Regions from separate parts of the Alteromonas sp. CH_MED4-4 genome, predicted to be linked through region 2. Evidence: predicted binding sites of a transcription regulator. Region 2 holds the regulator's gene; the other holds the start of a gene.
The links. The regulator ArgR, encoded in region 2, controls arginine synthesis, uptake and breakdown. The targets are predictions, from matches to a motif close to ANTGAATANNTATTCANT.
Positions count from the first base shown of each region.

Region 1 (4,205 bases), on a different contig from region 2:
CATTGGCGTGTCATCACCCATTGAACCAACGGCTTCTTGACCGTCTTTCGCGAGTACTTTTACAACTTGTTGAATTTCTTCATAGCTGTAGGCGTGTAGCTTGTGGTACACCGCCATGGCATCGTCGTCAAACACGCGTTTACCAATTAATGACGCGTCAAGCTTTTCAATTGGCGTTAATCGACGAATATGCTTGTCTAGCCACTCTTTATAAGGATGGCGTGCTTTTAAGTCTTCATCAATTTCAGTAGAGCGCCAGATTTTGCCTGTGTATGTGTCTACAGCAAGCATTTCACCTGGGCCTACACGGCCTTTTTCAATTACGTCAGCTTGCTCGTAATCCCAGATACCTACTTCTGAGGCTAGGGTAATGAAACCGTTCTTAGTAATAACGTAACGAGCAGGACGTAGACCATTTCTATCAAGGTTACAGGCAACGTGGCGACCGTTAGTTAAAACGATACCCGCTGGGCCGTCCCATGGTTCCATGTGCATAGAGTTGAACTCGTAAAATGCACGAAGATCATCGTCCATGGTCTTGTTGTTTTGATAGGCGGGTGGAACAAGTAACCGCATAGCACGGAATAAATCCATACCGCCGGCTAAGAATAGCTCCAGCATGTTATCCAGCGAGGATGAGTCTGATCCTTCAGTATTAACGAAAGGGGCTGCATCTTTAAGATCTGGAATAAGTGGCGTTGCGAATTTAGCAGCACGTGCCATGGCCCAGTCGCGGTTTCCTTTAATGGTGTTAATCTCACCGTTGTGCGCAAGGAAGCGGAAAGGCTGAGCAAGCGGCCAGCGTGGTAGTGTATTTGTTGAAAAGCGTTGGTGGAAAACGCAAATTGCGCTTTGCATACGCTCATCGGCAAGATCGTGATAAAAGGCAGGTAAGTCTTTTGGCATTACCAAGCCTTTGTAGATCGTTACCAAGCCCGACAAACAAGCTACGTAAAAATCGGGATCTTTCTCAAGACGTTTTTCAGCGCGGCGGCGGATCATATACAAACGACGCTCAAGGTCGCGTTTTCTCCAACCTGCTGGCGCGTTCACAAATACCTGTTCAATTTGTGGAACACCCGTTAGCGCTAATTCACCCAGTACTGAGTGGTCGACAGGCACTTCGCGCCAACCCACTACTGAAAGTGTTTCTTTTTCTAGTTCTTCATTAAGTACTTCACGCGCGGCTTGCGCAAGTACCGGGTCCTGACTTAAGAAAATCATGCCCACGCCGTATTTTTTGCTGAGTTTCCAGCCATTTTCTTCGGCGATTGCATGGAAGAACGCATCCGGTTTCTGTAGTAATAAACCACAGCCGTCACCGGTTTTCCCGTCGGCGGCGATACCGCCACGATGCTGCATACGGTCAAGACCGTGTATTGCAGTAGTTACCAATTCATGACTGGCTTCCCCATGAGTGTGAGCGATTAAGCCAAACCCACAGTTGTCCCGGGAATCATTGGGATTATATAAACTCATCTCTTAACTCCTTCAACCTTTTGACTGGGCAAGGTATGCGTTGCGTGTAGATGCGCCTAGGTTTGCGTATCACAACATTATTAGACGTCTTTTATGCCTGCGAGCGGTATTGCTCGCGGCGTGCGCCTTTCTTGTCGTTATTTTATTATTAGAGGATTCCAGTCGTTTCCGCATTTTTATGCATTATTGCGATGCGGGCCGTACAAAATACCCACATTAAAAACTAAAATCAAACGCTAAAAGTATAAGCTTTATAGTGAATTAGTATAAATATAATTAAATATATATTAATCAGTTGCTTACGTGTCGTCATTTATGTTTGTAACAAAAATGTTATCAGTATTGCAAAGTGAATAACTCACCCCTTATAAATGATATTACTTCTCATTTGCGTTTTGTTGATGAATAAATATGCTTTGAAATTGATGTTTTATGTTGTCAATAGCGGTTTGCGGTGTATTTTTATTAATTTGTAAAGCTATGGTTCCACTAATATAAGTAGTTTGCTATATTGGTTGAAAATTAACCACAGGTAAGGCTCGTGGTGCGCTGAAGGATGTTGATAGAGAGCCCTGTGTGTGAATTGAGTGTACGCTTATGTGGAAGGCGAAGAATAAAAATTCACTGTGGTGGCGTGCTGTTAAGACAATAAGGATTATTGTATGAATACACTACATGCTTCACCACTGCCTTTATTTAGTATAGATGATCATATTCTAACTGGCGACAATATCACCTTCAGGCTTTCTCCTAACACATCTGGGCGTTTTCAATCTGGATCTCCCGATACTATTGTTATTCATTTTACCGCCGGTAGTAGCCTTTCATCTTCGGTGAATGTCTTGACCAATGCCGATAGCGGTGTGTCAGCTCACTTTGCCGTTGGACGCAATGGTGACATTGTTCAAATGCTTCCGACTAATAAAATAGCGTGGCACGCAGGAGAAAGTTATTACGAGGGGCGTAGTGGCTTGAATCAGTACTCTATCGGCATTGAATTAGACAATGCCGGCCAGCTTAAGGCTAGAGGAGACGGCACCTTTGAAAGTTGGTTTGGCGAAATTTTTGGCGAGAATGAAGTATTAGCTGCCCAGCACATTAACCAACAGTCTATGGGCTATTGGCACAAGTACACCGACGTACAAATTGTTAGGACGCTATCGCTGTGTAAAGCGTTGTGTAGCCACTACAACATCTCTACTATCGTCGGGCATGAAGAAATAGCGCCGTCACGAAAGGTCGATCCTGGCCCCGCTTTTCCCCTTCAAAGACTCAAAGCCGCTGTTTTGCAAAGTGATAGTGAAAGGTGGGCAACTGAGTCAAGTGATTCGAATTCACAGCGAGAGGCGCATGATCAAATTCAGCGGGATCTCGCTAGCCCTGTAAAGCGGGTGGCCAATGTAAGTGCCAATTCGCTGAATGTGAGAAAAGGGCCAGATGTTTCGTACCCAACTGTCGAGAACGGTTTGAATAAGGGCGAAGTGCTAAAAATACTGGAAAAGCGAGGGGAGTGGGCGAAAGTGTCTTACACGAAGGTGGGATGGGTGAATACCAAATACATTAATGAAATTACTGAAAAGTCGCCTTTCAAATCCTAATTCTGAGCAGGGCCACAGAGTTATGCTTTGACAAACCGCATTCCCGAAAAGAGGAAAGCCTGATAGGATAACCGCAAAATAAGCTTAAATTAGACGTACATGCATTCAGATTCACCAAACGATTCTTGGGCAATTCGCTTTGCCCAATTTGTTCAGCGTTTTGGCACTCTAAAGCTCAGCATATTGTTTGTTGTTCTTTCGCTTGTGTTTACGCTAGGGGGCTCATACGTAATTCGCGTGAGCATGGGAAGCCAGGTTCAGCCCGATGACTTCATCAGTGCTGTAGTACTGACCATGTTATCTGCGCCTTGGGTACTTTATTTCTTTAGTGAGTTAATCAAGCAATTAGAAAACTCACGTACCAACTTAAAGGAAGTGGTAAGCCAGTTGGAAAGTTTGCGTGAAGAAGATGTCTTTCTTAACCGCGAACTTCAAAGCAACATCAGACAGCTTAATCACGAGATAGAGCAGCGCAAGCAAGCACAAGAAGAGCGTGAGGCGCTGTTTAAAGACTTAGAAAAAGAAATTCAGGATAAATCAGAACAAGAAGCACAAGCACGCCGCTTATCAACCTTGTTACGTTCAATCATCGATGCCTCACCAGACTTAATATATTACCGAAATGAAGAAGGCAGGTTTGCTGGTTGTAACCGTATAGCGGAGCTTATGACGGGCAAAACCGAGCAAGAGCTGCTTGGCTTAACGCCAAAAGACGTATATGAGGAAGAGCTTGCCCGCCAAATTGTAGCGAGTGATCACGAAGTTCTAGAAACCAACGCCAGTATCACAGAAGAGCTGTGGCTTCGCTTTGCTGATGGACGTCGTCGTTACTTCGAAATGAAGCGTGTACCTTTCTTCGATAAAGACGGTAATCGCCTTGGCTTGTTGTCGTTCGGTCGAGACATGACTGAGCGTAAGCAAGCTGAAAATGCTGCTGCAAAAGCAAGTACCGACAAAACTCGCTTTATCGCAACCATAAGTCATGAGCTACGCACACCGCTAAACGGTATTGTGGGCTTAAGCCGTATGCTGCGTGATACGGAGTTGAGTGAAGAACAATTTAACTGGGTAAGTACGATATACGCCAGCGCTATAACATTAGGTAATATTTTTAACGATATTATCGAC
Region 1 covers NZ_JAYMEU010000001.1:151,941-156,145, forward strand. The annotation lists gene gltB (glutamate synthase large subunit) at 1-1,479, opposite strand, end outside; gene WA381_RS00670 (N-acetylmuramoyl-L-alanine amidase) at 2,142-3,077, shown strand; gene arcB (aerobic respiration two-component sensor histidine kinase ArcB) at 3,177-4,205, shown strand, end outside.
Region 1: WA381_RS00670 (N-acetylmuramoyl-L-alanine amidase) is a predicted target of ArgR. The motif match lies at 1,880-1,897, and genes of this name have one in related genera.

Region 2 (4,205 bases):
CAGATGGCGATGTGAACGCGCTGGCAGATGACTTTGATATACCTACAACTTGGAAAGTAAGCTTAGGTGTTGCGCACGAGCCAGAGATGGAAGAACTAGAAGGTTGGTTGTTCTCTGCTGATGTGCTTTACAACAAGCTTGAAAATGCTACTTACTGGTATGATCAACGCTGCGAAAACCCAGTTAGTACAGCGCCTGATGGTCGTGGTGTTTATGACTGTAGCGAAGGTCCAGAAGCTATCGTAACAAGCTCAATTGATGAAGGTGATTCAATATTATACGCCTTGTCTGCTTCAAAAGCTTGGGATACCTCTTATGGCTCATTCGACTTCTTTACAAGTTATACTTATGCTGACGTAGAAGATATCGGCTATGGTACATCTTCAACTGCGACATCTAACTACTCCGACTTTGCTGCTTATGATCGTCAACAACCACAAGCTGGCACGTCTAACTTCCAGACCGAGCACCTTTGGAAAATGCGCTTCAATTGGAAGAAAGAGTTAATTGACGGCTATGAAACGACTGTTTCAATCTTTGCCGAGCGTCGCTCTGGCCAGCCTTATAGCTACACATTCGATGAAAACAACGCATGTGTGCTAGATGTTGGTGGTGGTCGTTGTGCGCGTGAAAGCCGTAACGATGATGCAGGACACCTGCTTTACGTTCCAGATGGCATCAATGATCCATTGTTTGCAGCAACTTCATTTGGTGGTGACCTAGCAGCTCAGCAAGAGTTCATCGACTATATTAATAGTTCAGAGCTAGCTCAGTACAAGGGTGGAATTGCTGAACGTAATGGCGACAACTCTCGCTGGTCAACAATCATTGATGTGCGTATTCAACAAGAACTACCAGCGCTTTACCCTGAGCATAAGTTGACGGTTTTCTTTGATATAGAAAACTTCGGTAACCTACTGAATGACGATTGGGGCCGCATCGAGCGTACTCGCTATGAATATGAGCGTGCTGTAGTTTCTGCAAATATCGTAGATGGTCAATATGAATATTTTGACTTGAACAGTGATTCACGTATTAAAAACCTAGAAGTGCTTGACCAATCAGTATGGCAAGTTCAGTTCGGTATTAAATACGACTTCTAATTACTTAGTTTAAAAAAGTTGTAGTGTTAGGTGCCACTCTCCTTAACAGGAAGTGGCACTTTTTTATGTCTGCGATTTATCTCACACACCTGTTACTTACCGCGCATAGCCTTTGCTTATGATCTAAGTCCCTCCACTACACGAATTAACTGACGAGAAAATTTTTTAAATGCTCGCAAGGAGGGCTTATGACAAAACGTATGCTAATGGTAATGACGTCTCATGAAATAATGGGTGATACGGGTAAGAAAACAGGCATGTGGTTAGAAGAGTTCGCAGCGCCATATTACGCATTTAAAGATCAAGACTATACGATTACCCTTGCGTCGCCAATGGGAGGCCAAGTACCTATCGACCCAAATAGCCTTGCAGATGATGCGATGACAGACGACGCAATAAGATATACAAAAGATGAACTGGCGCGAAGTGCAATGGCGTCGACCATACCGCTTGAAGATGTGCGTGCTGAAGAATTTGACGCCGTATTTTACCCGGGCGGTCACGGCCCTTTGTGGGACCTTTCTGACAACGCGCACTCGATTAAGTTAATCGAAGACACAATTGCAGCGAATAAGCCTGTTGGTGCAGTGTGCCACGCTCCAATCGTGCTTAAGGACGTTAAAACTCCAGATGGCAAGTACTTAGTTGATGGTAAACAGGTAACTGGATTTTCAAACAGCGAAGAAGCGGCAATGGAACTCACTGACGTAGTGCCTTACTTAGTTGAAGATGAGCTAGTCAAAAAGGGTGGAAAATATGAAAGTGCCGACGATTTCGCCGTAAAAGTGTGTACTGATGGCTTGTTGGTAACGGGACAGAATCCACCATCGTCACGCCCCGCAGCAGATGCGCTAATTAAGCTTTTATCTTAGGAAAGCTTCAGTTAATTACCGAGTCAGAAACCGCATCTTGTATGCGGTTTCTTATTTTTTGATTGTCAGCTTTTGGAGCCATGGCTAAACGTTTTCAAATAAATCTTCAACGCGTTGTCTTAATTCTTCAATTCTTGTCACGTCAGCAGGGGCAATAAAAATCGTGTCATCACCCGCAATCGTCCCTAATACGCCATCTTTTTTACTCAATGAATCAAGTAGACGAGCAATAAGCTGTGCAGCACCAGGGCTGGTTCTAATGATTACCATTACGTTGTTGTGAACGATATCCAGTACTAGCTGTTTAAGAGGGCTTTTAGCCGTAGGCATACCTAGCTCTGGAGGCAAGCAATACACCATGTCACCTCGGGCATTTCGCGTGCGTACCGCGCCGAATTTGCTTAGCATTCTAGAGATTTTAGACTGGCTGATATTGTCGAAGCCTTGTGCTTTTAATGCATCAACAATTTCACCCTGTGAACCGTAACTTTCTGCTTTAAGAATTTCTTTAAAAGCTTTGATGAGTAGCTCTTGTTTTGCGTTTGCCATTAGCGCTCTTTTCTTTTTTGAGGGTTATCGTTAGGAATTATATTTAGTATGCGTATATTGTGCCGTACAGGTAGACTTTGCGCAATTTCTTTGCATAATCATTCATGATAATGAATATCGAGATAAAATCGCCATAAATAACGTTAATAAGACGATCCGGTGATTGAGTTTTCCCCCGCGTTGCATTAGTGTGACGTTCCGTTTAAATACGTGAAGTAATCCCATAGGAGAAATGGTATGAAAGTAGCCGTGTTAGGTGCTGCCGGTGGTATTGGTCAGGCGCTGTCTTTGTTGTTGAAAACACAATTGCCAGCAGGTTCAGATTTAGCGCTTTACGACGTAGCGCCAGTTGTTCCTGGTGTTGCCGTTGATTTGAGCCACATCCCCACTGCGGTAAAAGTAACCGGTCACGGTAAAGATGACCTAGCTGATGCACTAACTGGAGCAGACGTTGTTCTAATTCCAGCGGGTATGCCTCGTAAGCCAGGTATGGATCGCTCTGATCTATTCAACATCAACGCCGGCATTGTTAAAAACCTAATCGAAGGTGTAGCTGATAACTGCCCGAACGCGTGTGTTGGTATCATCACTAACCCAGTTAACACTACTGTTGCTATTGCAGCTGAAACGCTTAAAGCAAAAGGCGTTTACGACAAGAATAAGCTTTTCGGTGTAACGACACTAGACGTTATCCGTGCTGAAACGTTTGTTGCTGAACTTAAAGGTGTAGACGTATCTTCTGTGCACGTACCGGTAATCGGTGGTCACTCTGGTACAACTATCCTTCCTCTACTTTCACAAGTTGAAGGCGTAGAGTTCACAGACGAAGAAGTTGCTAGCCTAACTACTCGTATCCAAAACGCGGGTACTGAAGTTGTTGAAGCTAAAGCGGGCGGCGGTTCTGCAACCCTATCAATGGGTCAAGCAGCGGCACGCTTCTGTCTATCTCTAGTTGCAGCAATGCAAGGTGAGAACGTTGTTGAGTACACTTATGTACAAACTGACGACAGCGACGACGCAGCATTCTTTGCACATCCAGTTCGCCTAGGCGCAAACGGTGTTGAAGAAATCTTGCCATACGGCGAGCTAAGCGCATTTGAAGAAAAAGCGAAAAACGACATGCTTGAAGGCCTACGTGGCGACATCAAGCTAGGCGTAGACTTCGTAAACGGCTAGTAACGCCTGAAGCGGATGTACTAGCATCTGCTAGAAAAGGCTGGATACGTTCTTACGTACCCAGCCTTTTTTGCATTTAAGACATTACAAAAAAAGCCTGCTCAATGAGCAGGCTTTTCATTATAACGTTACGCGTTCATTGGGCTCTAGCCTGTATTACGCATACCAATTGCAATACCCGCGATGGTAACCATCATGGCACGCTCTAGGCTAGTGTTTTGTGCATCGTCACCGGCTTTACGAATACGATCCAGAAGCTCAATTTGCAGGTAGTGAAGGGGCTGAAGATATCCTGCACGGATCTCCATAGACTCTTTACCCTGCGGGTCGTTCTTCATGATGTCGCCGTCACCGGTTATAGCCAACAGCGACGAGATGCTTTCTTTAAGCTCGCTACGCAATGCTTCACCAAAGTGTTTAAGCTCTTTGGGTACCAAGCGCTCATCATAAGCTTCGCTGATTCGCGGATCGGCTTTATGGAACACCATGTCCAGCATTGAAAGAC
Region 2 covers NZ_JAYMEU010000014.1:51,782-55,986, forward strand. The annotation lists gene WA381_RS11380 (TonB-dependent receptor) at 1-1,103, shown strand, start outside; gene WA381_RS11385 (type 1 glutamine amidotransferase domain-containing protein) at 1,292-1,975, shown strand; gene argR (transcriptional regulator ArgR) at 2,060-2,524, opposite strand; gene mdh (malate dehydrogenase) at 2,762-3,700, shown strand; gene ppc (phosphoenolpyruvate carboxylase) at 3,847-4,205, opposite strand, start outside.